Regions from separate parts of the Chromobacterium haemolyticum genome, predicted to be linked through region 1. Evidence: predicted binding sites of a transcription regulator. Region 1 holds the regulator's gene; the other holds the start of a gene.

What was found. Region 1 encodes FNR, which switches genes on or off when oxygen is low (the NO sensors DNR and NnrR bind a similar motif). Its sites were predicted from a motif close to TTGATNNNNATCAA; they were not measured.
Positions count from the first base shown of each region.
Region 2: GYH29_RS17355 (FeoA family protein) is a predicted target of FNR. The motif match lies at 6,314-6,327, and genes of this name have one in related genera.

Region 1 covers NZ_AP019312.1:3,971,452-3,985,698, forward strand. The annotation lists gene GYH29_RS18195 (inositol monophosphatase family protein) at 1-535, opposite strand, end outside; gene GYH29_RS18200 (RNA methyltransferase) at 739-1,518, shown strand; gene GYH29_RS18205 (DUF1853 family protein) at 1,508-2,431, shown strand; gene fnr (fumarate/nitrate reduction transcriptional regulator Fnr) at 2,715-3,461, opposite strand; gene hemN (oxygen-independent coproporphyrinogen III oxidase) at 3,571-4,977, shown strand; gene GYH29_RS18220 (alanine/glycine:cation symporter family protein) at 5,045-6,460, opposite strand; gene GYH29_RS18225 (methyl-accepting chemotaxis protein) at 7,026-9,038, shown strand; gene GYH29_RS18230 (substrate-binding periplasmic protein) at 9,045-9,749, shown strand; gene ugpQ (glycerophosphodiester phosphodiesterase) at 9,736-10,494, opposite strand; gene GYH29_RS18240 (cytochrome d ubiquinol oxidase subunit II) at 10,635-11,648, opposite strand; gene GYH29_RS18245 (cytochrome ubiquinol oxidase subunit I) at 11,645-12,985, opposite strand; gene GYH29_RS18250 (GbsR/MarR family transcriptional regulator) at 12,988-13,554, opposite strand; gene mutS (DNA mismatch repair protein MutS) at 13,872-14,247, shown strand, end outside.
Region 2 covers NZ_AP019312.1:3,797,848-3,812,094, reverse strand. The annotation lists gene GYH29_RS17395 (ADP-ribosylglycohydrolase family protein) at 1-586, shown strand, start outside; gene GYH29_RS17390 (purine-cytosine permease family protein) at 591-1,982, shown strand; gene GYH29_RS17385 (PfkB family carbohydrate kinase) at 1,979-2,929, shown strand; gene GYH29_RS17380 (ProQ/FINO family protein) at 3,422-3,820, shown strand; gene GYH29_RS17375 (putative periplasmic lipoprotein) at 3,979-4,452, shown strand; gene GYH29_RS17370 (YchJ family protein) at 4,455-4,868, shown strand; gene GYH29_RS17365 (glutathione peroxidase) at 4,876-5,370, opposite strand; gene dcd (dCTP deaminase) at 5,641-6,210, opposite strand; gene GYH29_RS17355 (FeoA family protein) at 6,386-6,649, shown strand; gene feoB (ferrous iron transport protein B) at 6,646-8,418, shown strand; gene bfr (bacterioferritin) at 8,501-8,968, shown strand; gene GYH29_RS17340 (dihydroorotate oxidase) at 9,111-10,043, shown strand; gene ettA (energy-dependent translational throttle protein EttA) at 10,080-11,747, opposite strand; gene GYH29_RS17330 (DUF456 domain-containing protein) at 11,835-12,314, opposite strand; gene ppk1 (polyphosphate kinase 1) at 12,363-14,247, opposite strand, start outside.

The sequences.
Region 1 (14,247 bases):
TCTTGGCCAGCACGTCCTTGAGCATGCCCAGGTATTGGTCGATATAGCTTTGGTCGGACACCGGGAAGCCGGTGGCGATCACGCACTCATTCATCATGAAGCGCTTGGATACGCGGATGCGGCGATCATTGAGGAATGCGCCGACGCCGCGCGAGGCGGTGAACAGATCGTTGCGGTTGGGGTCGAAGACCACGGCTTGCTGCACCTGGCCCTTGTGCGCCAGGGCGATGGAAATCGCGTACTGCGGGTGGCCATGCAGGAAGTTGGTAGTGCCGTCGATGGGATCGATGATCCACTCGTATTCCGACGAACCGATGCCTTTCGCGCCGGACTCTTCTGCTAGAATCGCGTGCTTGGGATAAGCCTCCAGAATGGAAGCGATGATGGACTCTTCCGCGGCGCGGTCCACTTCGGTCACGAAGTCATTGTGTTTCTTGCGCTCTACGCGCACCGCGTCGAGATTCAGCGACGCGCGCTGGATGACACTGCCGGCGCGGCGAGCGGCTTTCACCGCGACATTGAGCATCGGATGCATTGACGGCCTCTACACTTTCAACCATGACAAACGTCCGCCACATGACGCGACGTCTGCTAGTAACAATCTGGGTTAAGGAACAAGAAAAACCCGGCGCAATCGGGCAAGGCGGCATGCCTGCCCATCCGGCAAGCGCTGGCCTTGCGCGCAAAACGGCGCGCGGGCTTTTTCGATAAGCCGGCTATTTTAATGTGAAACTGCTGATGAATAAACCCCAAGTACCTGATTTTCTGAAAAACATTCGCGTGGTGTTGGCTCGCCCCAACCACCCCGGCAATATCGGCTCCGCCGCCCGGGCAATGAAGACCATGGGCCTGAGCCGGCTCTATCTGGTTGAACCCAAAGTGTTTCCCAGCGATGAAGCCAATACCCTGGCCTCCGGGGCGGTGGATCTTCTCGAACACGCCACCGTGGTGCCCAGCCTGGCCGAGGCGCTGCAAGACGTCACCATCGCCTGCGCGCTGACCAGCCGCCGCCGCGAGCTGACCACCCCGCTGTCCACCCCGCGGCAAACCACGCCTGAACTAGTGGCCCGCGCCCGCGACGGCGAACAAGTGGCCCTGGTGTTCGGCAACGAAACCTTCGGCCTGTCGATCGAAGAAGTCGAGCAGTGCAACCGTCTGGTCACCATCCCCGGCAATCCGGACTACTTCTCGCTGAATCTGGCAATGGCGGTGCAGGTTATGACCTACGAGCTGTTCAGTCACACCGGCGTGGACGTCGATTATCTGCGCGCCGACAGCGACGCGGCGGCGCTGGGCGAGGTGGAGGGCTTCTGCGGCCATCTGGAACAGACCATGGACAAGATCGGCTACTTCCGCCGCCGCAACAGCGAGCGGATGATGCGCCGGATGCGCACCCTATTCAACCGCGCCGGCCTGCTGCGCGAGGAGATCGACATCCTGCGCGGCTTCCTCAAACAGGTGCAGCGTGCTGCCGACGGCGAAGTCCGTCGCGACGCGCCCGGACCGAATGGCGAATAAGCCGCCGTTCACCCTGCCCTACGCGCATCCGGCGGTGCGCGATCTGGCTTTTCTTCTCACCGCGCCCTCTCCCTGGAAAAGCGGCGCGGACATTCCGCCGCACCGGCTGCTGGGCCCCGACGGCCCGGCGCTGCTGCAAGCGCTGGACGCTCATCCCGCCGAGCTGCGGCACTGGCTGGCGCGCCAGCCCACCCGCCGCCTGGGTCATTACGCCGAGCGCTTGCTATCGTTCTGGTTCCGCTTGGCGCCGCACATCGAACTAGTCGCCAGCAATCTGCCTGTGCGCGGTCCAGACGGCCGCACCGTCGGAGAATTCGACTTCCTTTTGCGCCTGGACGGCCAACCGCTGCACCTGGAAGCCGCCAGCAAGTTCTACCTGCAGCTGGGCCGCAGCGCCGATACGCTGACCGGCCCCAGCCTGCGCGACGCCTGGGCGCTGAAAGCCCATAAGCTGCAGACCCAGCTGCGTCTATCCCGTCACCCCGCGGCGCAAGCGACGCTGCCGGAAGGCTTTGCCGGCTGCGCGGTCGGCGCCCGGCTCAGCGGTTGGCTGTTCCACGCTCAAGACACCTCGCCGGAACCGCCGCCCGGCGCCCTGCCGCTATACGGGCAATACTGGCCGCTGCGCGGCGACTGGCCTGCGTTGAACGCGGACTCCCGCTGGGCCTGGCTGCCCAGGCTCAGTTGGCTGGCGCCTGCGCGCCTCTCGCGGGAACACACCGCCGATGCGGCGGAACTGCGCGCGCGGCTGGAACAGGCAGAGGCACCGCAATTGCTTGCCGAACTGCAACCCGGCCCGGACGGCGACTGGCATGAAGTGGCGCGAGGCTTCGCCGTTCCGCCGGGATGGCCTCAAGAAGCGCCGTTGTCGCGCTTGTTGCGGCAAATCGCGGACTGCGCGCCGCCGCAATGAAAAAGGCAAGCCTCATGGCTTGCCTAAGAGGCTGTTCATAATCTGCTGCGCTTCGTGATACGCCCCACGGTGAGTACCGCTTCGAAATGCTCATGTACCACTATGTACATTCCGCTTTCTCAGCGGTTTTCGCCTTGTCTCGCTCTTGCTCGCTAGATTTTCAACTGGCTCTAAGAACCTGTTTACGATCCGCTTTCTCAGCCGTTTTCGTCTGACCTCCTCTTGTCTCGCGAGATCATAAACACGCTCTTACGTCTTTCGCGGCTCCGTAGAAGCGGCGGGATCAATGACCGTTGGCGTGAGCACAGCCGGAAATCAGCGCCTTCAACTCATCCACCATCACCAACTGGATGTGCTTGTGATCGACCGTGATCCAGCCTTGCTGCTGGAACTTGGACAGCGTGCGGCTGACGGTTTCCAGTTTCAACCCCAGGAAGCTGCCGATTTCCTCGCGGCTCATGCGCAGGATGAAATCATTGGCGGCGAAGCCGCGGGTGGACAGACGCTGGGACAAATTGAGCAGGAAGGCGGCCAGGCGTTCTTCCGCCTTCATGTTGCCCAATAGCAACATTACATTTTGATCGCGAACGATCTCGCGGCTCATCAGTCGGTAGAAGTGGTGCTGCAAGGTGGGAATTTCGCGGCCCAGGCTCTCCATGCGGCTGAACGGCAACTCGCACACCTCGCTATCCTCCAGCGCGATGGCGTCGCAACCGTGAACATTGGCGGAAATACCGTCCAAGCCCATTAGTTCGCCGGACATGTGAAAGCCGGTCACCTGCTCGCGGCCGTCCTGACTGGCCACGCTGGTCTTGAAGAAGCCGGTGCGCACCGCGAACAGCGAGCGGAAGCCCTCGCCGCTGCGGAACAGGTACTCGCCGCGCTTCAAACGGCGGCTTTGACGGATCACTGCGTCAAGCTGGGTCAGTTCCTCGCGGTTGAGCCCCACTGGCAGACAGAGTTCCTTCAGGCTGCAGTTGGAGCAGGAGACCTTCAGGTTATGCAAAGAGATATGGTTCTGATCGGACATGGCATGTTTAGTACAAGCTTGCGACGAAGCTTGACCCTTATCAAAGCGAAATTCGCAGGATTTCCGCAAATTTACCAGTCCACCAGAGGTTTTGCCATCCAAATACGACATGAAGACCACCCACCCATTTTCTCCTGCCCATTTTGAATTCGACCGCGCTCTGATTGAACGCCTCGACGGGACAGGTCCTAGATATACGTCATACCCGACAGCAGATCGCTTTACGCCGGGTTTTGCCGAAAGAGACTACATCCACTGGCTACGGCAGCGCAGCATCGGCGCCAACCGGAAACCTTTATCATTGTACGCTCATATACCTTTTTGCAACACTATCTGCTACTACTGCGGTTGCAACAAGATCATCACCAAGGATAGCGGCAAAGCCGACTTGTATCTGGACTACCTGGAAAAGGAAGTCCAGATGGTCGCCTCCTGTCTGGGGCGCCGAGAGCAGGTGATACAGCTGCATTTCGGCGGCGGTACCCCGACTTTCCTGTCCGACGCGCAACTGGAACGATTGATGACCTTGCTCAAGACTCATTTCGAGTTCTTGAAGGAGGGGGAGTATTCCATAGAAATAGACCCGCGCAAAGTCAGTGCAGCTACAATTTTCAAGCTGGCCGAATTAGGTTTCAACCGCATCAGCGTCGGCATTCAGGACTTCGAGCCCGCGGTGCAGCAGGCGGTGAACCGCGTGCAGTCCGAAGCGGAAACTCTAGAGGTGATCCAGGCGACGCGCGACGCCGGCTTCAAGTCCGTCAGCGTCGACCTGATTTACGGCCTGCCCTTGCAGACCCGTGAATCGGTGCGTCGCACGCTGGACAAAGTGATCGCCATAGGACCGGACCGGCTGGCGCTGTACAACTACGCCCATTTGCCCACCGTGTTCATGCCGCAACGCCGCATCAACGAGGCCGATCTGCCGTCGCCGGAAACCAAGCTGGACATCCTGCAGGACTCGGTGCAACGCCTGGCCGACGCCGGCTATGTGTTCATCGGCATGGATCACTTCGCCAAGCCGGACGACGAACTGGCCTCCGCCTTGCGCCAGGGCCGGCTGCAGCGCAATTTCCAGGGTTATTCCACGCATGCGGACTGCGACATGATTGGCCTTGGCGTGTCCTCCATCGGCAAGGTCGGCCCCTGCTACAGTCAGAGCGCCAAAGATCTGGACAGCTACTACGCGGCGCTGGACAGCGGCCATCTGCCGGTGCTGCGCGGGCTGACGCTGGACAATGACGACATCCTTCGTCGCAGCATCATCCAGGGTCTGATGTGCCGTTTCTCGCTGTCCGTGGAAGCGCTGGAGGAAATTCACGGCATCAACTTCGCCGAGTACTTTGCGGAAGAGTTGCCGCAGATCCGCGAATATCAGCAACTGGGGCTGCTTTCCTTCGACGGCGACTTCATCATGGTGGAACCCAAGGGCCGTCTCCTGATCCGCAATATCGCGATGATCTTCGATAAGCACCTGCGCGAGCGCCGCACCCAGGCTCGCTACTCCAAAACCATTTAAGCCAGTCCCATGACAAAACAGCCCGCGTCTAAACGCGGGCTATTTATCGTTGGAGCCTGGCAAAAGCTTACCAGATGTCTTTTTCCACCTTGGCCGCCAGTTCCGGGTAATCCGCCACCTTGAACACAGGGGTGGACTCGCCTTGCTTCAGCTGACGCTCATAGTCCTTCAACACGATGAAGAAGTAACGCGACAACAACACAATGGCCACCAGATTAATCAAGGCCATCAAGCCCATGGCGAAGTCGGCCATGTCCCATACCAGCGGCAAGCTGGCCACCGCGCCGAACATCACCATCGCCAGCACGATCAGCCGGAACACCAACAAGATCCACTTGTTGCTGCGAATGAATTCGACATTGCCCTCGGCGTAAGCGTAATTGCCGATGATGGTGGAAAAGGCGAACAGGAACATCGCCACCGCGAGGAAGGACGCCCCGATCGGGCCGAACTGGGCCTCGATGGCCTTCTGCGTCAGCGCCACCCCGCTCAAACCCTGATCATGCACGCCGGACAACAGAATGATGGCCGCCGTGGCGGTACAGATCACCATGGTGTCGATGAAGACGCCGAACATCTGGATCGCGCCCTGGCTTGCCGGATGGCGCGAGGTCGCCGTCGCGGCGGCGTTGGGAGCGGAACCCATGCCCGCCTCATTGGAAAACAGACCGCGCTTGATACCCAGCATCATCGCCTGGCTCACGGCGTATCCGGCAAAACCGCCCGCGGCCTGCTCCAGACCAAAAGCGCTCTTGACGATCAACACAATCAGACCGGGCAACTCGGCGGCATGCACCGCCAACACATAGAAGGTCATCAGCAAATAGACGGCCGCCATCACCGGCACCAGCCATTCGGCCACCCGCGCCACCGAGCGCACGCCGCCAAAGATGATGGGCGCGCTCATCACCACCAGGGCGATGCCCACCATATAGCGGTTCCAGCCCCAGGCGCCCTCGGTGGCCGCCACGATGGAGTTGGCCTGCACCGCGTTGAACACCAAGCCGAAAGCCAGAATCAGGCACAAGGCGAAGATCACGCCCAGCCAGCGTTGCCCCAGGCCTTTCTGGATGTAGTAGGCCGGACCGCCGCGGAAGGTGTCGTCATGGTGATTGGTCTTGAACAGCTGCGCCAAGGTCGATTCGGCGAAAGCGCTGGCCATGCCCAGCATGGCGGTCAGCCACATCCAGAACACCGCGCCGGGTCCGCCGGCGGCAATGGCGATGGCCACGCCGGCGATGTTGCCGGTGCCCACCCGGCTGGCGAGGCCGGTGGCGAAGGCCTGAAACGGCGAGATGTCGTCCTTGCTGCGGTGGCCGCCGCGGCCGCCCATCATCTCGCGCCAGCCGCGCGCAAAAAGCCGCAACTGCAACAGGCCGGAGCGCAACGAGAAATACAAGCCGACGGCCAATAACAGGCCAATCAGCACTTTGCCCCAAATCACATCATTGGCGGCATTGATAAACGAATGAAGCAAGTCCATGGATCCTCTATAAAGCTCTGAGCGTGGCAATCTGGAAAATAGGCGACGCGCGCCGGAAGGATTGCAGACAGGAAGGTTGTCCTCGCCGCGGTCTTGGCGCCGGGCTTGAAAATTGCAGCCTTGACGAAACCGTTCCCCGCGACCGTCGGGTCGCCTGGTTCAGGACACTGCTTCGTCAGACTGTTCGATGCAAAACCCGGCGAATTTAGCAAAATAGAGTGATTGCTGGCAATGCCGGGCAATCTTGGCCAAAGCCTCGCAAACGTCCATTCCCCCCGTTTCAACGCACGCCTTTGTCATTGAATCGTTCCGAATAGCCGGACGCTGACCCAATGCCAAAACAATCCAAAGGCATTTTCGATGCCCCAGGCATTATTGCCGGTTATTCGCCCTGGCCAGACAAGCCAAAGCTCAGGGCCCTTAGCTAAACGAACTGATAAGCGCCTCATCCGACAAGTCATCGCATTTCATGCGGCAATCGCAGCCCGTGAAAATTGCCTATTCTGGAACTGGCGAAGCAGACGTCCACATTGCGTGCGTCGCCGCCACAGTCAGGAGCGAAATCATGACAACACCCGTGGTAAGGCTGATGCAGCGCTTGAGCTACCCCAGCCGCTTTGCGCTGATCGGCACGGTCTTTGCCGTCGCCTTACTGTATATGGTGTACGGTCTGTATCGAACCAATCAGGACAATATCGATTTTTCGCAAAAAGAAAGAGTCGGGGTGTCCTATATCCAGCCGCTGCAGCATTTGCTGGGCGCGCTGGAGCAAGCGCAGGACCTGGCCGTGCGCGCGGCTCAGGGCGAGGCCGCCGCCAAGGCGGCGCTGCCCGCGGCCCAGGCGCAATTGGAACAAGGCTGGAATCAACTGCAAAGCGCTCATGAACAGTACGGCGCCATCCTGCAAACCGAGGAGGCCTGGAAAACCGCCAGCGCCGCGCGAGGCACGCTGTCGCGGATCGGCGGCGCCCCGCCGCCGCAAGTGATCGCCAGCTTCGACAGCACCGCGGACAAACTCAACACCTTGCTCGGCGCCGCCAGCGACAACTCCAATCTGACGTTGGACCCGGACATCGACAGTTACTATCTGATGGACGCCGCGACCGCCAAGCTACCCGCGCTCAGCAACTACGTCGGCGAAGCGCTGGCCTGGGCCGCCAAATCGGAAGCCGGCCAAACGCTGACACCCGCCGAACGCGACCGCCTAGTGGAGTTGCGCCCGCTGATCAACGGCGCGCTGGACGGCTTGAACAGCGATCTGGCCAAGGCGCTGGCCTACAACCCGGCCTTGAAAAACGAACTGAACGCCGAATCCCAGGCGCTGGCCGCCTTCCATCAAAGCCAGGCCGCGTCCATCGACAAGGCCATCGCCGGGCAAACCGGCGCCGCCGTGGCCCTGGGCGGGATGGCTGCGAAAAACGCCGAAATCGGCGCCCGCTTCAGCGATGTGACGCTGAAAAACCTGGAGGCGCTATTGCAGGCCCGCATCGAACGGATGCAGGCTCAGCGCAATTTCTACATCGGCATCGGCCTGGCCGCGATGCTGTTGGCCAGCTTCCTATTCCACCAGCTCTATCTGTCCATCACCCTGCAACTGGGCGGCGAGCCTTTCTACGTGCAAAGCGTGGTCGAACAATTAGCCGCAGGCCAGCTGGGCACCCGGATCCAACTGCGCGAGCAGGACAGCAATAGCTTGCTGGCCTCCATTGGCCAGATGCGCGACCAATTGCGCGACACCGTGACGCAGTTGCTGGACACCTCGCGCGAAGTCAACGCGGCTGCGGACCAGATGGCTCAAAGCGCCCAGAACGTCTCCCATAGCAGCACCCGGCAAACCCAGGCGGCGGCCAGCATGGCGGCGGCGATCGAAGAGCTGAGCACCAGCCTGATGGTCAGCGCCGAGCAATCTGAACAAGCCAATCAACTGTCGCGCGCCGCGGTCAGCCAGTCCAGCGAGGGCAACGCCATCATCCACGACGCCAGCGCCAGCATGGACAGCATCGTGCGCGACGTGTCTTCTGCCTCGGAAACCATAGGCGCGCTGGGCCAGCAATCGGAATCCATCGCCAGCATCGTCGATGTGATCCGCGATGTCGCAGACCAAACCAATCTGCTGGCGCTTAACGCCGCCATCGAAGCCGCGCGCGCCGGCGAACAAGGCCGCGGCTTCGCCGTAGTGGCCGACGAAGTGCGCAAGCTGGCGGAACGCACCGCGCAATCCACCACCGAGATCAGCACCATCGTTTCCGACATTCAGCGCACCTCGCAGCAGGCCATCACCAATATGCAAACCGGCATGAGCGCCATCATGAAAGGCCAGGAGAACACCCGCAACGCCGGCGCCAGCATCGCCTCCATCCGCCAATGCGTGGATCAGGTGCTAGACAGCATCCATCAAATCACTCAAGGTCTGAAGGAACAGAGCAGCGCCAGCCAGTCGCTGGCGCAAAACGTGGAAAGCGTGGCGCGGATGTCGGAAACCAACGCCAGCGCCGTCGAAGCCAGCGCGCAGACCGCCGGCGAACTGCAATCGGTGTCGCAACGGCTGGGGCAGCTCGCCGGCCGTTTCAGTGTCTAGACTACAATGCCGCGCCCGCTGATAAAGCTGATCGCGGCGTTGGCTTCGGCACCCGCCGCGGCGGCCGGGCTGACCATTCTGGTCAGCCCTCAGCCTCCCATCATCGAAGTCTCCGCCGATCAGCAACACGTCTCCGGCGCCGCCATCGACTTGATGCGCGCGCTGTCCCAGCGCGCCGGCCTGCCGTTCAAGTTTACGCCCTACCCCACCGCCCGCGCCGTGCTGCTGGTCCAGCAGACCCCGGACGCCTGCTTGACCGCCGCCCGCTTTCCGGAACGCGAAACACTGTTCCGCTGGAGCGAACCTGTCATCCGCCTGCGGCTGGTGCTGCTGGCGCGCCATGACGAAACCCGCGACTTCGGCGGCGTGGAGCAGGCCAGGCAATTCCATATCGGCGCCGTGCGCGGCACCGCCGTGGCCAGCCGGCTGAAACAACAGGGCTGGACGCTGGACGAAAGCGCGGACGCGGAGACCAATCTGCGCAAGCTGCAACTGGGCCGCATCGACCTGCTGGCCACGCTGGACGTGGGCATACAGAGCCTGGCCGACAAAATGAAAATGGCGACGCCGCGCGTCGCCCTGGTGGTGAACGAAACCGACATCTATTTCGCCTGCCACCCGCAATTAAGCGACGACGTCATGCAGCGGCTGAACCGCGCCATCCTGGCGATGAAGGCGGACGGCAGCTTCAAGGCCTTCAATCTGAAATAGGCCGCAGCAGATCCAAACGGTCGGTGCAGACGCTGTCTACGCCCCAAGCCAGCAAACGTTCGGCATCGGCCGGCTGATTCACCGTGTAGCACAGCAATTGAAAGCCCGCTTGCTTGACGCTGGCCGCCAAGGCCGCGTCCAAGCTCTGATAGTCGCAATGCAAGGCCACGCAGTCCAGGTCGCGCAAGCGCGACAGCCAGTCCGCCGGCACTCGCTCCACCAGCCAGGCGCGCGATAGAGCCGGCGCGGCTTCCCCCGCAGCGCTCAGCGCCTCGGCGGAAAAAGACGACAGCAAGGGCTGCAACGCGGCGCCGGCCCACAGCCGGGCGGCTTCTGCCGCCACCGCAGCGCCGGTTTCCGCCTCCCGTCCCGGGCAGGGCTTGATCTCGATGTTCAAGGCAATGCCGTGCGCAAGGCAGCAGGCGGCGACTGTGTCCAGCGTCGGCATGGGCTCGCCGGCAAAAGCCGCGCCCTTCCAGCCGCCGGCGTCCAGCCGCGCCAATTCCGCCATGCTCAGCGCCGCCGCCGCGCCGCGGCCATTGCTGGTGCGCTCCACCGTGTCGTCATGCAGCAGAAAACAGACATTGTCGGCCGACAGCTTCACATCGCATTCGGCGCCGCGGTAGCCGTAACGCAGGCCTTCGCGAAATCCCGCCAGGGTGTTCTCCGGCGCCAGAACGCCGCCGCCGCGATGAGCGATGAAGCGGGGATAAGGCCATTGCCGGCCAGGCGTGGAGTAAGACATGGGCGCTTCCTTGCAGACCTCGAACAAAAGGCATCATTGTCGCCGGCGAGGATTGCAGACGGATGACGCGCTCCCAGTATGGCAAAAGCCGCCTTCGCAGAGCAAAGACGGCTTGGTCAAACACGGCGCCGGATACTGGCTTATTGGTAAGTCAACGCATTGGCCTTGCCGTGGAACACCCGGTAGACAAAGGCGGTGTACAGCAGAATCACCGGCAGCACCACCACCGCGCCCCAGAAGATCACCCACAAGGCCGCGGTGTCGCTGGCCGCCTGCCAGATATTCAGCCGGCCAATCACCACCTCCGGGAACACGCTATAAGTCAGGCCCCAGAACGACAGCAGCACGATGCCGACGGTGCAGGCGAACGGCGCCCAGCACCAATTATCATTGCCGGCTGCCTGACGCGCCGCCAAGCGCGGCAGGATCACCCACAGCGTGGCGAATAACACAATGCAGCCCAAGGGCAAGGGCAGCAGCAGCAAGAACTCCGGCAGGGCGAACCACTTTGCGGCGATATGGCTGCTGGCCAGCGGCGTGGCCGCCGACACCAGCAGCACAGACAGACCGGCGCCGGCCAGGCTGCGCCGCGCCCAAGCCACCGCCTTGGCTTGCAAAGCGCCGCTGGTCTTCATGATCAGCCAACCGGCTCCCAGCAAGGTGTAAGCTGCAGCCAAGCCGATGCCGGCCAGCAAGGCAAAGCCCCAGGCCAGCCAACCCTCGGCGAAGCCGGTCAGGTAGCGGCCCAGCATCACGCCCTGAGTCAGCGCCGCCAACAGCGAGCCACAGGCGAAAGCGACATTCCACCACGGCTTATGCGGCTCGCGCGCCTTGACGCGAAAGTCGAAGGCCACGCCGCGCACTATCAAGCCAGCCAGCATCAGCGCCACCGGCAGATAGAGCTCGCCCAGAATGATGCCGTGCGCCAGCGGAAAGCCCACCAGCAACAGGCCCACGCCCAGCACCAGCCAGGTTTCGTTGGCGTCCCAGAACGGGCCGATCGACGCGATCATCATGTCCTTCTCGTCGTCCTCGGCGAAGGGCAACAACAAGCCCACGCCCAGATCGTAGCCATCCAGCACAACGTAAATCAGCATGGCCAGGGCCATCAGGCCGGCGAACACCACCGGCAACCAATACACAGCGCCACTCATGCCAGTTTCTCCTCAAGATGCGCGGCCTCGCCGCCGGACTGGCCGGCCGCCTTGCCCGCCATGTAGAACAAGACCGACACATAGGCGGTCAGCAACACCAGGTACAAACCCAGATACATCGCCAGCGTAGACGCCACCATACCGCCGGTCGCCGGACCCGCCGCCTGCGCGGTGGTCAGCACGCCCTCCACCAGCCACGGCTGACGGCCGATCTCGGTCACGTACCAGCCTGCCAGGGTCGCGACCCAACCGGCGAAGGTCATGCCCACCAGCGCCCGCAGCATCAGCGGCGCCAACTGGCCGCGGCGACGCAGTTGCCAACAGGCCAGCCAAGACACCAGCAGCATCAGCGCCCCCACGCCGGCCATCACGCGGAAGCTCCAGAACACCTTGCCCACAGGCGGATGCTGAGCGAACTCATTAAGACCGCGGATCTCGCCGTTAGGATCATGAGTGATGATCAGGCTGGCCAGCTTGGGAATGCCCACCGCCATATCGTTCTGACGGGTTTCCGCATTGGGCAGAGCGAACAGCAACAGCGGCGCGCCTTTCTCGGTATGCCAGATACCTTCAATCGCCGCCAGCTTGGCGGGTTGATGCTTGAAGGTGTTGAGGCCGTGCATGTCGCCCACGAAAATCTGCAGCGGAATCAGCAAGGCCGCGGTCACCACGCCGGTTTTCAGCGCCATCTTCGCGCCGTCGCTGCGGTCGCCCTTCAGCCGGCGATAAGCGGACAGACCCGCAACCAGAAAGGCTGTGGTCAAGCCGGAGGCGATCAGCATATGGGTCAGCCGGTAGGGCAAAGAGGGATTAAAAATCACCTCCAGCCAACTGGTCACCACCGCCTTGCCGTCCACCATCTTGAAACCGGTCGGGGTCTGCATCCAGGAATTCAAGGCCAGAATCCAGAACGCCGACACCGTATTGCCGAAGGCGACCAGGAAGGTGGCCCAGGTATGCACTCGCTCGGGCACCCGTGAACGGCCGAACAGCATCACGCCCAGGAAGGTGGCCTCCAGGAAGAAAGCGGTCAGGATTTCATACGCCAGCAGCGGGCCGGCGATATTGCCCACGGTCTGCATATAGCCAGGCCAGTTGGTGCCGAACTGGAAGCTCATGGTCACGCCGCTGACCACGCCCAGGGCGAAGGACAAGGCGAAGATCTTCACCCAGAAGCCATAGGCGTCCATCCAGCCTTGCTGACTGGTTTTCAGGTAACGCAGCTTGAAGAACAGCAGCACCCAGCCCATCGCGATATTGATGGTGGGAAACAAGATGTGAAAGGAAATATTGGCGCCGAACTGAATGCGCGCCAATACCAGCGGGTCAAAGTCCATAGCTACTCCCTGTCGCCGTCGCGACTGGTCAGTTTCGAAAGCGAGTGGGTGAACTGCAGGATCTTCTGCACCTGCGAACCCAGTTTCATCAGGCGCTGCAAGGTCTCCACGTCCATGTGCTGGATATCGGAGAACCAGGTGGTCACCAGTTCGATCAACTGGTGCATCTCCTTCATCCGCGCTTGGGCGTGGCGTTCAGCGTCGCTGGCCGGCGTCTCCATGATGGCGCCGCGCAACATGGTCAGCGTAGGCTCCACCTCGCGCTTTTTGCGCTCCTCGGCCAGGGTTTTGAAAATGGCCCAGACATCGTCGGGCGTGGAGAAATATTCGCGGCGATCGCCGGGGAAATGCTGCAGCCTGACCAGCCGCCAGGACTCCAGCTCCTTGAGACCCATGCTGACGTTGGAGCGTGAAAAGCTCAGACTCTCTGCGATTTCATCCGCGTTCAGCGGCTTCTCCGAGACATAGAGCAGCGCGTAGATCTGCCCGACGGTGCGATTGATGCCCCAGCGGCTGCCCATTTCACCGAAATGCAGCACGAACGACTGGACGAGTGGCGATAAATTCATGACGTTCTCAATTTTCAGGAATTTCTGAAACTTTGATATAAATCATAAATTCGCAACGAAACCAAGTCAATCACAACCATCATTGAGCCGTACGCTTGACAGAACTTCAAACCATGCATATCGCATCTTTGCAGTCAGTGCCTGCACGGCTGACGCCGCAGTCGGGCTGCGCTAAAATAGCGCCGACTCTCCAAAAGCCTCGCCGCGCGCGGCGGCGAAACATAAATCAGGGATGCCCTGGCGCCCGCGCGGCCTTGATGCGCGGGCAGTCGCCACGGCATCCTGTTGTCCATTGAAAACATAAGAGCCCATAGCCGATGAGCACGCCACAACACACCCCGATGATGCAGCAATACCTGGCCATCAAACGCGAACACGCAGACAAGCTGGTTTTCTATCGCATGGGGGACTTCTACGAACTGTTCTATGAGGACGCGGAGAAGGCGGCGCGCTTGCTCGACATCACCCTGACCACCCGCGGCGCCAGCGGCGGCAACCCGATCAAGATGGCCGGCGTGCCCTACCATGCCGCCGAAGGCTATCTGGCACGGCTGGTCAAGATGGGCGAGTCCGTCGCCATCGCCGAGCAGATTGGCGATCCGGCCTTGTCCAAGGGCCCGGTGGAACGCAAGGTGGTGCGCATCGTCACCCCCGGCACCCTGACCGACGCCGCGTTGCTGGACGACAAGCGCG
Region 2 (14,247 bases), 170 kb from region 1:
CTTGGGCTGCTTATTGCCCAGCGGGAACCGCGAGGCTTTTATTCATGCGGTGCGGCTAAGCTGCAGCCCCACCCATCAGTCCGATATCGCGGTGGCCGGCGCCGCGGCTATTGCTTGGGCTGTGTCCCGAGCGGTGGAGGGGGCGGATTGGCCCTGCATCAAGGCAGAACTGCCTGGGGTCGCCGAGCAGGCGCAGCTGGAGCGCGTCACCACTTTCAGTCCTCTGCTGAGCCGGCGTTTGGATTGGGGATTCGAACTGGCGGCGCGTTTGCGGGGGCGGGGCGATGCGGCCGTGGTTGCCGAGCTGTACCGCACGCTGGGGGCCGGCATGGACACGATAGAGTCGGTGCCGACCGCCTTGGCCTTAGTGGATTGCGCGCAAGGCGACCCACGCCGTTGCGCGGTGCTGGCGGCCAATCTGGGCGGCGACACCGACACCATCGGCGCGATGGCCACCGCGGTATGCGGCGCCTTGCGAGGCGCGGACGCGTTGCCCGCCGAATGGCGGGAGCGCATCCGGAAAGTGAATGGCGTTGATTTCGAATCTTACGCGCGGGCTTTGAGCGCATTGCGGTTTAGGGGGTGAGCAGATGAGCGATGTACAAGCAGTAGAGGGCTGGCGACTGGAGAACTCAGGTATAGATTTGGTGCCGGAGCACGAGTGCAAGGGCCGGCCCGTTGAGTTGTTCTGGGTGTGGCTGGCGGCCAATATCGGCATTCTGGGCGTGGTTTACGGCGGCATCGTCACCAGCTTCGGGCTGTCCTTCTTTCAGTCTTTACTGGCCGCGGCGCTGGGGGTGGCCAGTTTCGCCCTGGTGGGGGTGACCAGCATCGCGGGCCGGCGCGGCCGCACTTCCACGCTGACCTTGTCGCGGGCCATCTTTGGACTGCACGGCAACGCCGCGCCTACCGCCTTCAGCTGGTTCAATCTGATGGGGTGGGAGGCGGTCAACGTGGTGACCGGCGCTTTGACGCTGGCGGCGCTGTGCCAGGCGCTGGGCATAGCGGAGAGCCGTCTGCTGACCGCGGTGTGTTTGTTCTTGTTCATCGGTTTGACCATCGTGGTCAGCCTGCTGGGACAGGCAACCGTGGTGTGGATGCAAAGCTGGTTGAGCCGGATTTTCGGCAGCATGACTCTGGTGGTGATCCTGTACGTGGCGTCGACTGCGAACTGGGGCGCCATCATGGCGCGGCCGGACGGCGACTGGCTGACCGGCTTCTGGCCGGCGGTATCGGTGATCGCCGCAGGCACCGGCATTAGTTGGGCGATCGCCGGCGCGGACTACAGTCGTTACCAGCGGTCCGGCTCATCCAACGGCGGCATTTTCGGGGCGGTGATGGCGGGGGCATCGCTGCCCTTGATGCTGCTGATTTTTACCGGCGTGCTGCTGTCTGCGCAGATTCCAGACCTGGCCAGCGCGGCCAATCCCATCGCCAAGATAGGCGCGGTGCTGCCGGCCTGGATGGCGGTGCCCTATCTGCTGACCGCGACCGCGGGCATCGTGACCATGGCGGTGCTCAGTCTGTATTCTGCCAGCCTCAATTTGTTGACCATAGGCGTCAAGGTCAGGCAGGCACAGGCGGTTTCCATCAATGCGCTTATCGTGTTGGCGATCGCCGCTTACGTTTTGTTCGTATCCAGCGATTTCCTGGGGCCCTTCATTTCCTTCTTGCTGTTTTGCGGCGTGTTCCTGGCGGCCTGGGAGGCGGTGTTCGTACTGGATTACCTGCTGCTGCGTCATCGTCAAGGCTATGACGATGTGGCCTTGTCCGGCGATGGGCGGCAGGCCTTCCGCGGCGGGCCGTTGCTGTGCTGGCTGCTGGGCGCCGCCTGCGGTCTGCTGGTGAGCAAGACCGGCTTTGTCGACGGTCCGTTGGCGGTGGGGGTCTTCGCGGATTCCAGCCTTGGATTGTTTGTGTCTTTTGGAACCAGCTTGCTGGCTTATGGATTGTATCTGTTGCTGAAGGAGCGACGCGCATGACCATTCCGTGTCCAAGTTATCATCCGATCAAGGCGATTCTGGCTTTGGGCGGCGCCGTTGGGGATGTGGTGCTGACTCTCCCGGAACTGCCGCGAAGCGGCGGCGATGTAGAGGCCTTGCAGCAGGAGCGCCAAATCGGCGGCTGCGCCTTCAATGTGGCGAGGGCGCTGTGTCAGTTGAACGCTCCTGTGATCAACGGCATGCCGGTGGGAAACGGGCCCTGGGGCGCGGCGGTAGACCGGGCGATGCGGGAGTTGGGACTGCCGGTGCTGTTGCGCAACGCGAATCGCGACAATGGCTGGTGCGTGGCCATGGTGGAGCCCAGCGGGGAGCGCAGCTTCATCTCCATCACCGGCTGCGAAGGGGAGTGGAGTCGCGAGCAACTGGACGCGTTGCCATTGCCCGCCGACGCCTTGGTGTACGCCAACGGCTATGAACTGGCGGGAGAAGGCGGGCGGGCTCTGCGCGCCTGGCTGTTGGCCTTGCCGTCGGAACAGTTGCGGGTGATCGACCCCGGTCCGCGCGTCGCCTTGCTGGAGCCGGCGTTTCTGTCCAGCTTGAGCGGCACGGAAACCTTATTGACGTTGAACCGGGACGAGATCGCCATATTGTGCGGCCAGGGCGATCCGGTGGCGGCTGCGCAGCGTTTCGCCAAGGACTACAAACTGACGCTGATCTGTCGCTTGGGTCAGGATGGCGCCTGGGTCTGTCCGGGCACCGACGAGCCATGGCATCTGCCTGGCTACCAAGTGTCGGTGGTGGATACCATAGGCGCGGGCGACGCGCATTGCGCCGGTTTGTTGGCCGGTTTATCCAGCGGCTGGCCGCTGCATTATGCGGTGGATCTGGGCAATCGGCTGGCCGCCTGTGTGGTGGCGAGCGCCGGACCGGACGCGGCGACGGATTGGGACAGCTTGAACCGCCGCTTTCCCGCCGCTTGCCTGTGAGCCGCGTAGAGCGTGTTTGAGGCCCGGAGGCCGGTTTGGCGCGGGGAAAGTGGCAAAAGAAAGACGGATAGGGGTGGAAACGCCGCAATTGGCGTCAAGTGCTGGACATAAAGGGGCATTACTTAGTACTCTCCCACCCTCGTGAGCGCCAGCCCGGCTATGGAGTGCCCGGAGGATTCCGCTTGGCGCTTTCATTCATTGCCGTCAAGTCGGCTTCGGCTTCGCCGTCGGCAAGCAGGGCGGGCCGATGGGTACGGGGGCCGCATACCCGTCCTGGTAGGCCGCGCCGCTTGGGTATGGCTCCTGGACACCCGCCATGATCGGCGATTTTTCACGGCGCGCAGACGTCTTGTCTGCACGTGTTGGTCAAGCCTGATTACGATGTCGTCATTTTTTCGCCGGCTGTCAAGCTGGTCGGGCGGCTGGTTGCAGCGCTTCGCTTGATTAGGCAGCATGCGCTGCTTTTGCATCAATGGATCTAGATAGAAGTTCATGAAGCCAAATACTGAAACGGCACTCGGTGCTGCACTTAAGTCCGCTGTACAAAGTCTGTCCAAGAAAAAGCAGACCGAGATGATCGCGGATCATGTCTACAGCAAGTTCGACGTTTTCCGCCAGTTTCGTCCGCTGGCCTTGGGCATCCATGAGAGCCTGATCGCGGCTTTGCCGCAGTTCGACTCGACGCTGATCTCCCGCGTAGTGGCCAATCACTGTCGCAAGCCGCGCTACGTCAAGTCACTGGCGCGCGGCGGCAAGCGTTTCGATCTGGCCAACAAGCCGGTGGGCGAGGTGAGCGCGGAAGAGAAAAAGGCGGCGGAACAAATGTCCGCGCCCAAGCCGGCCCCGGCTGCTGCGGCTCCGGCCGAACCCGCTGGCGACGCCGCGGAATAAGCGTGCCGCGGCCTCGTGGCAAGAACGTAAACAGCCTGACAGATCCGTTTGTCAGGCTGTTTTGCATTGGCGAGGCGGAACATTGGCACCGGCGAGGCGGTCGCAGCAGAACGCGCCGCGCGGCGGCGCCGAATCAGGACAGGAGTAGAATACCCGGCATGAAACGTCTTTTCTTGTGGGCCGCCATGGCCCTGAGCTTGTCCGCTTGCAGCGCGTTGCAACAACTGGGCGCGCCCATCAGTTCGCATCCTTCCTCTCCGGCCAAGGGCCGGCAGCAGACGGCTCCGGCGCCCAGCGCCAAGTCGGACGCTTTGTTGCGTGAGGCCAACCGTTTGGCAGACAAGGTCAAGAGCGGCGAACTGACCAGGCTGGCGGCTGCTGATCAGTTGGGCGCATTCCGGCTCAAGGCGGTGGGGGCCAACCCCGTCGACGACAACACCTTCGCCATGTACCGCTATCTGACGGTGGAGCGCGAGGCGGGGCGCATTGATCAGGATACGTTCCGAGCCAAGATGGATGAGCGTTTACGGGAGTGGATGAGGCGCTGGCCCAAGATGAATCCCAAGCCGGCGGATCCCGCGTTCACTAACTTCCTGCTCAAACTCTACGGCTTGCCGGCCTTGGGAGCTTGAACATGGGCAAGAAAGCCAAGCCGGACGCGGCCGGCTGTCCCTGCGGACTGGGCGGCGATTACGCGGTCTGTTGCGGCCGTTATCTGAGCGAGGGCGGCGAACCTGCGCCCACGGCGGAAGCCTTGATGCGTTCGCGCTATACCGCTTACGCGCGCGGCGACGAGGCGTATCTGCTGGCGAGTTGGCATCCAAGCACCCGGCCGCAGGCGCTGGACCTGGCCGCGGATGCCGGCGTGGTCAAATGGCTGGGCCTGGAGGTACTGGCGACAGAGGCCGGCGCCGAGGCCGACACCGAAGGGTGGGTGGAGTTTGCCGCGCGCTACAAAGTGAGCGGCAAGGCCGAGCGCATGCGCGAGCGCAGCCGCTTTGCGCGCGAGGACGGCCGCTGGTTCTACGTGTCCGGCGAGTTGAGCTGAACTCGGTTCAGGCGGCGGATGTCGGCAGCAGGCTTTCGATCACGCGTTCCAGCGCCGCTGGCTTGACGTAGGGGGCGAAACGCCCGCGGATGCGCCCCTCGCCATCGATCAAAAACTTGGTGAAATTCCATTTGATGCGCCGGCTGCCCAGTAGACCAGGCTTGGCGGCGGCGAGATAGCGCCATAGCGGATGCGCATTCGCTCCGTTGACATCAATCTTGGCGGACAAGGCGAAACTGACGCCAAAGTTCTTTTGACAGAACTGACCGATGGCGGAAGCATTCCCCGGTTCTTGGCCGCCGAATTGATTGCAGGGAAAGCCGATGATTTCCAGGCCTTGATCGCGGTAGCGCTGGTACAGTTGTTCCAGGCCGCCCAATTGCGCGGTGAAGCCGCATTCGCTGGCGGTGTTGACCAACAGCAGCACTTTGCCGCGATAGCCCGCCAGCGGCAGTGCCTGCCCGTTTAAAGTCTCAATGGAAAAATCATATATGTCCGGCATATTTTCGCCCTTCGCCAAAGCGAAGATCATGGCAAGAAACCGGAAGAAGGGCAATTGGGCAGGGAGATAAAAAAAGGGGCGCAACGGCAAGGGGGAACCGCTACGCCCCAAGAAGAAATCAATTGCTGTACAAGGGCCGACCAACCGGGAAAGTCAGCTAACCCTCTGTTTATCCTAGAACATTAAGGTGAAATTGCGAGGACGGATTTGGCGTTGTTTAAATGACAAAGGGATGGCTTGGCCATCCCTTTTTTGCAGGCGGGAAGCGGTTCAGGGGCGCGGAAGCGTCACGCCCACCTGGCCCATGTATTTGCCGGCGCGGTCACTGTAGGACACGTCGCAGATTTCATCGGATTCGAAGAACAGCACCTGGGCCACGCCCTCGTTAGCGTAGATTTTGGCCGGTAGCGGCGTGGTGTTGGAGAACTCCAGGGTTACGTAACCTTCCCATTCCGGCTCGAACGGGGTGACGTTGACGATGATGCCGCAACGGGCGTAAGTGGACTTGCCCAGGCATACGGTCAACACCGAGCGCGGAATGCGGAAATATTCGACGGTGCGAGCCAGCGCGAAGCTGTTGGGCGGGATGATGCAATAGCCCTTGCCGGAGACTTCCACGAAGGAGTTGGGGTCGAAGTTTTTAGGGTCGACGATGGTGCTGTTGATATTGGTGAATACCTTGAATTCGTCGGCGCAGCGGATATCGTAGCCGTAACTGGAGGTACCGTAGGAGATCACCTTCTGGCCATCCACCATCTTGATCTGGTTGGCCTCGAAGGGTTCGATCATGTTGTACTCGTCCGCCATCCGGCGAATCCATTTGTCCGATTTGATGCTCATTGTCTTTGGCCCGTAGCTTGTCGATTGATTGTCCGCGATTTTAACCGCAAGCGCGGCATGCGGCTATGGCTAATCCGCGCGTAGCGGCGAGAGCGGGGCGCCATTGACACAGGTCAAGCGAGGCTGGAATTGCGGCGATTTGCCGCAGATCGACGCGAATGGGCTGGATATACTAATGCAAACCATTCTCGTTCTTGATCGGATCATCATGTTGACTCTGGATGCATTCCCCGCAGGCCGCCACGGCGTGGTCGAGCGGCTGGAGCTGGCCGAAGAGGCCTTCCGCCGCGTCGCCGCCTTTGGCCTGGCGCCAGGCAGCCGTTTTTACGTGCGCAGGGTGGCGCCGCTGGGCGGGCCGCTGCTGCTGGATGTGGGCGCCACCCGCTTTTTATTGCGCCGCAGCCTGGCGCGCTCCATCCTGGCGAGGATGGAGGCATGAAGCGCTTTGCCTTGATCGGCTTGCCTAACACCGGCAAGTCCACCTTGTTCAACCGTCTCACCGGCATGTCGCAGCGCGTCGGCAACTGGCCGGGCCTGACCATAGAATTGAGCAGCGCCCGCCTGCTGTTGGGCGGCCACATGGTGGAACTGGTGGATCTGCCCGGCGTCAACGATCTGACCGGTTATTCCGACGATGAGGCGGTGGTGCGCGACGTATTGCAGGCCAGCGCTTTCGACGGCGCCATCCTGGTGCTCAACGCCAGCCAGCTGGACCGGCAGTTGCCGCTGGCCTTGCAGGTGCTGGCCAGCGGTCTCAACTGCCAGGTTGTGCTGAATATGGCGGATGAGGCCAAGGCGCTGGGCGTGAGCCTGGATGTGGAGTGTTTGTCGGAACGTCTGGGTGCGCCGGTATCGCTGGTGTCGGCCAGGCATATGCAAGGCTGGCCGCCGCTGATGGCGAGTTTGAACCGACTGGCCAATGACGAGGCTCCGGCCGTGAGAGCGGGGCTGGACGCGGTACCGGGTACCCAGGCGGCGATGGCGGAGGCCAAACGCTTGCTGGACGGTTGCTGGGCCTTGCCGGCTATGCTGCCGGCGCGGCTGACCGAAAAGATCGACCACTGGCTGATGCATCCGTGGCTGGGCTTGCCGCTGTTCTTCGCATTGATGGCGCTGTTGTTCAATCTGACTTATCAGATCGGCACGCCTTTGCAGGAGCTGGCCGGGGCCGGGCTGGACTGGGTCAAGGAGCAGGCGCTGGCGCCCTTGCTCGCGCCGTTGCCTGAGATTGTGCAGAGCCTGGCGCTGGACGGGATCTGGCAGGGGGTGTCGACGGTACTGACCTTCGCGCCCATTTTGCTGGTGTTCTTCGTACTGATGGCGATGGTGGAGGATTCCGGCTATCTGGCGCGCGCCGCCTATCTGACCGATGCCTTTATGGCTCGATTGGGGCTGGATGGCCGCGGCTTCGTGATGCAGTTGATGGGTTTTGGCTGCAATGTGCCGGCCATCATGGGCACCAGGGTGATGCGCGAACGCAAACAGCGGCTGCTGACCATGCTGGTGATTCCGTTCTCGCTGTGCTCGGCGCGGCTGCAGGTGGTGGTGTTCTTCGCCGGGCTGCTGTTCACTGCGGCGCAGGCGCCGTGGGTGCTGATGGGGCTTTATCTGATGAGCTTCGCCGTCGCGGTGTTCACCGCTTGGGTGTTCAAGCGTCGCTACGCCGGGGGCGAAGCCTTCTTGTTGGAAGTGCCGCCGTATCGGCTGCCCGGCTTGAGCCATTTGCTGGGCCGGGCGGTGGGCGAGGTGCGGGCCTTCCTGCAGCTGGCTTCCAGCTTCATCCTGTTGGGGGTGGTGTTGGTCTGGTTGTTGACTCATGTGCCGGCCGGCGATGGCAAGACGCTGGCCGACGTCTTGGGCGGCCTGTTGGCTCCAGTGTTGGACCCGATCGGCATTCGCCATGAACTGGCGGCGGCCTTGCTGTTCGGTTTCATCGCCAAGGAGATTCTGTTGGGCAGCCTGGCTGTGATCTACGGGGTGTCCGAGGCAGGTCTGGGCGCTGTCTTGCTGCAACATCTGGACTGGCGTTCGGCGATGAGTTTCCTGATCTTCACCTTGATCTACGTGCCTTGCCTGTCCACGGTGGCGGCGATGTACCGCGAGTCGCGCAGCAAGTCCTATACCGCGATGGCGGTGGCGTGGTCGGTGAGCCTGGCTTGGCTGTTGTCGTTCGTGTTTTATCAAGCCAGCGTGCATCTGTGGCCTTGAGAGCTTAGAATGAATGGTTCGCGAATTCCGTTCGCGCCGGCGGATAGCCGGCGTCATTGAACTACAACAACAAGAGGTCGTTATGCAAGGTGATCCCAAAACCATCGAGTTGCTGAACGAACTGCTGGCGGAAGAGCTATCCGCCGCGGACCAGTATTTCATCCACGCCGAGATGTACAAGGACTTCGGTCTGCACAAGCTGTTCGAGCGCATCGACCATGAACGCGAGGACGAGCTTTCGCACGCGCGGGTGCTGATCGCGCGCACCCTGTTCTTGCAAGGCAAGCCCAATGTGGCCAAGCGCGTGCCCATCGTGGTGGGCGAGAACGTGCGGGCGATGCTGGCCAGCGATCTGGAAGTGGAATACCGCGTCGGCAACCTGTTGAAAAAAGTGGTGGCCCACTGCGAGAGCGTGAAGGACTACGTGACGCGTCAGGAACTGATGGTGTTGCTGGAAGAAACCGAGAACGATCACGCTCACTGGCTGGAGCAGCAGCTGCGCCTGATCGATATGGTGGGCGAGCAGAACTATATTCAGTCGCAAATGTAAGCGCAGGGTATTTTGACCTTGAGACGGCCGCCTTTCGGGCGGCCGTTTTTTTGCGGCGACCGCGCGGGTTTTGACATGGCGCAGCATGGCTGGGACCGCCTCCGTCTATCATCGCCGGCAGATGAATTCGCCGGAGGGCGCGATGTCGCTGAATCTATCCGTTTCCTGGTTGGGCATGAAGATGTCCAGCCCCTTGTTCAACGCTTCCGGCGTCTATTGCCGCACGCGGGAGGAACTGGAGCAGGTGCGCCGTTCCGCCGCCGGCGCGGTGGTGACCAAGAGTTGCACGCTGGAACCGCGCGCCGGCAATCCGGAGCCGCGTTACCGACGCACCGCGCTGGGCAGCATCAACTCCATGGGCCTGCCCAACGAGGGCTACCGTTATTACCTGGACTACGCCCAGGCTTACGACGACGCCAAACCGTTGTTCCTGTCCGTGTCCGGCATGACGCTGGACGACACCCTGACCATCCTGACCGAACTGGCGGCGCTCAAGCTGCCCTGCCTGCCGGAGGTGAACCTGTCCTGCCCCAATCTTCCGGGCAAGCCGCAGTTGGGTTATGACTTCGCCGCCAGCGCCGAGGCCCTGGAGGCGATCAGCCGGCGCTATGCGCGGCCGTTCGGCGTCAAGCTGCCGCCGTATTTCGACCCGGCCCACTTCGCCGCCATGGCCGCGGTGTTGAACGCCTTCCCGCTGCTGCGCTTCGTCACCTGCATCAACTCGGTGGGCAACGGCCTGGTGATAGATCTGGACAGCGAGTCGGCGGTGATCAAGCCCAAGGGCGGGCTGGGCGGCCTGGGAGGCGATTACGTGCTGCCGACGGCGCTGGCCAATGTGCGCGAGTTCGCCGTGCTGCTGGCCGACAAGCATGTGATCGGCTGCGGCGGCGTGAAGAGCGGGGCCGAGGCCTTCATGCACATCCTGGCCGGCGCCACCGCGGTGCAAGTGGGCACCTGCCTGCACGAGGAGGGCGTCAGCGCTTTCGATCGTATCGAGGCGGAGCTGGTCGCCATCATGCAGGCCAAGGGCTACCAGCGGCTGGATGAGTTCCGCGGACGGCTGAAGACGCTGTGAGCGCATGAAAAAAGCCCGGAGAACCCGGGCTTTGTTTTAACGGGTGATCGGCTTGTAGCGGATACGCTTGGGCTTGGCGGCTTCCTCGCCCAGGCGTTTCTTCTTGTCGGCTTCGTATTCCTGATAGTTGCCGTCGAAGAAGGTCCATTGCGACTCGCCTTCCGCCGCCAGAATATGGGTGGCGATACGGTCCAGGAACCAGCGGTCGTGGGAGATCACGAAGACGGTGCCGGCGTATTCCAGCAAGGCGTCTTCCAGCGCGCGCAAGGTTTCCACGTCAAGGTCGTTCGACGGTTCGTCCAGCAGCAGCACGTTGCCGCCCTTGAGCAGGGTTTTGGCCAGGTGCAGGCGGCCGCGTTCGCCGCCGGAAAGCATGCCCACTTTCTTCTGCTGATCGGCGCCCTTGAAGTTGAAGCGACCGAGATAGGCGCGGCTGGACATCTCGAATTTGCCGACGGTGAGAATGTCGGCGCCGGCGGCTACGTCCTCGAACACGGTCTTGTCGCCGTCCAGGCCCTCGCGGGTCTGCTCGACGAAGGCCATTTGCACGGTCTGGCCGATGCTGACTTCGCCGCTGTCCGGCTGTTCTTTGCCGGCGATCATCTTGAACAAGGTCGATTTACCGGCGCCGTTGGGGCCGATGATGCCGACGATGGCGCCCGGCGGAGCTTTAAAGCTCAGGTTGTCGATCAGCAGGCGGTCGCCGAAGCCCTTGGACACGCCTTTGAACTCGATGACTTCATTGCCCAGGCGCTCGGCCACGGGGATGAAGATTTCCTGGGTCTCGTTGCGTTTTTGGGTTTCGTAGCTGGACAGCTCTTCGAAACGGGCCAAACGCGCCTTGGACTTGGCCTGGCGGCCTTTCGGGTTCTGACGCACCCATTCCAGCTCCTGCTTCATCGCCTTCATGCGGGCGCCTTCGCTCTTGGCTTCCTGCGCCAGGCGGGCCTCCTTCTGTTCGAGCCAGCTGGAGTAATTGCCTTTCCACGGAATGCCTTCGCCGCGGTCCAGTTCCAGAATCCACTCGGCGGCATTGTCCAGGAAGTAGCGGTCGTGGGTGACGGCCACCACGGTGCCGGGGAAGCGCACCAGGAATTGCTCCAGCCATTCCACCGATTCCGCGTCCAGGTGGTTGGTGGGTTCGTCCAGCAGCAGCATGTCGGGCTTGGACAGCAGCAGCTTGCACAGCGCCACGCGGCGCTTCTCGCCGCCGGACAGCGGGCCGATCTTGGCGTCCCACGGCGGCAGGCGTAGCGCGTCGGCGGCGATTTCCAGCTGGTGTTCGACGTTGTCGTTGGCGCCGGCGGCGATGATGGCCTCCAGCTTGGCCTGTTCTTCGGCCAGCGCATCGAAGTCGGCGTCCGCTTCAGCGTAGGCGGCGTATACTTCTTCCAGGCGCTTTTGCGCGCCCATTACGTCGCCCATGCCGCTTTCCACTTCCTCGCGCACGGTTTTTTCGGGGTCCAGCTGCGGTTCCTGCGGCAGGTAGCCGATTTTGACGCCGGCCAGGTGTTGCACCTCGCCCTCGTATTCTTTGTCCGCGCCGGCCATGATGCGCAGCACGGTGGATTTACCCGCGCCGTTCAGGCCCAGCAGGCCGATCTTGGCGCCGGGGAAGAAGGACAGAGAGATGTCCTTGATGATCTGGCGCTTGGGCGGAACGATCTTGCTCACGCGGAGCATGGACATTACATATTGTGCCATCGGTATTCACGCTGGATTGAAGGGGATAAACCGGGATTCTACCAAATCCCCCGGTTTAGGCCAGCCGCGCGGCCGCGGAGCCGGCCGCTAGAACAGTAGCGCCAGCGCCGCCGTGGCCAGCATGGCGAAAGCGCAGGCTACCTTGGCCACCGCGCCGACGATGAAGCCGATGAAGGTGCCGATGCCGACTTTGCCTGCTTGAAAGGCATCCTTGCGAGCAATGAACTCGCCGATGACGGCGCCGACCAGCGGGCCGAGCAGCACGCCCGCCAGGCCGAAGAACATGCCCACGATGCCGCCGATGAAGGCGCCCCACAACGCCTGACTGCTGGCGCCGCTGGCTTTTGCGCCAAGCAGGCCGGCGAAGAAATCTATCACCAGACCCAGCGCGGTGAGCAGGGCCATGATGATCAGGCTGATCGCGCCCAGGTGGTTGAAGTTGTCCAGCCAGGCGGCCAGGAGCAAGCCGCCGAACATCAGCGGCAGGCCTGGAATGATGGGCAGCATGGTGCCGGCCAGACCGGCGACGATGAGCAGGGCGGCGAGACTGTAGCCGGCGATTTCCATGGTGGTCCTTGCGGGGGAGGCACCCGCGGCGTGGCCGCGGGCCGGGTGTCAGCGGGTGTACTCTTCCAGTAGCTGCAATTGCGCGCAATGCGGCTTGCCGCGGGAGGTGCGGCGCTTGTAGCCGCCGTCCGGCAGCATGTCCCAGGCGTTGACGTTGTCGTCCAGATAGAGGCGCAGCGCCTCCTTGATCACCCGGCGCTTGAGCTTGGCGTCGACAATGGGCACGCAGGTTTCGATGCGGCGGAAGAAGTTGCGGCCCATCCAGTCGGCGCTGGCGATCAGCAGGTCTTCTTTGCGGTCGTTGTGGAAGTAGAACACGCGCGGGTGTTCCAGGAAGCGGCCGACGATGGAGCGCACGCTGATATTCTCGGACAGCCCCGGCACGCCCGGCCGCAGCGCGCACACGCCGCGCACGATCAGCTGGATCTTGACCCCGGCCTGGCTGGCGCGGTACAGCGCGTGGATCACCTGGCTTTCCAGCAAGGCGTTCATCTTGGCGATAATCTGCGCCGGCTTGCCGGCCTGGGCGTGGGCGATTTCGCGGTCTATCGCCTCCATCACCATGCTGTGCAGCGTGAACGGGCTCTGGAACAGCAGCTTGAGCTGGCTGGCGCGGCCCAGGCCGGTCAGCTGTACGAAGATATCGTTGACGTCGCTGGCGATCTGTTCATTGCAGGTCAGCAGGCCGAAGTCGGTGTAGAGGCGAGCGGTGCGAGGGTGATAGTTGCCGGTGCCCAAGTGGACGTAGCGGCGAAGGCCGTGTTCTTCGCGGCGCACCACCATCAGCATCTTGGCGTGCACCTTGTAGCCGATCACGCCATAGACCACGTGGGCGCCGGCGTCCTCCAGCCGGCTGGCCCAGCTGATGTTGGCTTCTTCGTCGAAGCGCGCCATCAGCTCCACCACCACGGTCACCTGCTTGCCTGCGCGGGCGGCGGCGATCAGCGATTCCATCAGCACCGAGTCGGTGCCGGTGCGGTACACCGTCATCTTGATGGCCACCACATGCGGATCGGAAGCCGCCAGCGTCAGCATGTCAATCACCGGCTGGAAGCTCTGGAACGGGTGGTGTAGCAGAATATCGCCCTTGCGGATGGCATCGAACAGTGGCGTCTTCTTGCGCAGTATCTCCGGCAGCGTGGGGATGAAGGGAGTGAATTTCAGGTCCGGCCTATCCACCAGGTCCGGCACCTGCATCAGCCGCACCAGATTGACCGGGCCGTTGACGCGGTAGACGTCGCGCGGCTTCAGGTTGAACTGGGTCAGCAGAAATTCTTCCATATGCAACGGGCAGGTATCGGCGATCTCCAGCCGCACCGCGTCGCCGAACTGGCGCTGGCGCAACTCGCCCTGCAAGGCTGTGCGCAGGTTCTTCACGTCTTCGTCTTCCACTGTCAGCTCGCTATCGCGGGTGACGCGGAACTGGTAGCAGCCCTTGACCGCCATGCCGCTGAACAGCTCATGCACATGGGAGTGGAGGATGGAGGACAGGAAGACGAAGGTGTGGCGATGGCCGTCGCTGACGTCCGCCGGCAATTTGATCACCCGCGGCAGGATGCGCGGCGCCTGGACGATGGCGATGCCGGAGGCGCGGCCGAAGGCGTCGCGCCCTTCCAGCTCCACCGCGAAGTTCAAGGATTTGTTCAGCACCTTGGGGAAGGGGTGGGACGGGTCGAGGCCGATGGGGGTGAGGATGGGCATCAACTCGCGGAAGAAAAAGTCCTTCACCCATTGCTGTTGCGCGGGGCTCCATTCGTTGCGGCGCAGGAAGATGATGTTTTCCTCGCGAAGCGCCGGAAACAGCACTTCGCTCATCACGGCGTACTGGTCGCGCACCAGTTGGTGCGCGGCGGTGGCCACCTTGGCCAGCGCCTGCTCAGGCGTGGTGCCGTCCGCCAGGATGCGCTCCGGCGTGGCCACGGCGGTTTCCTGC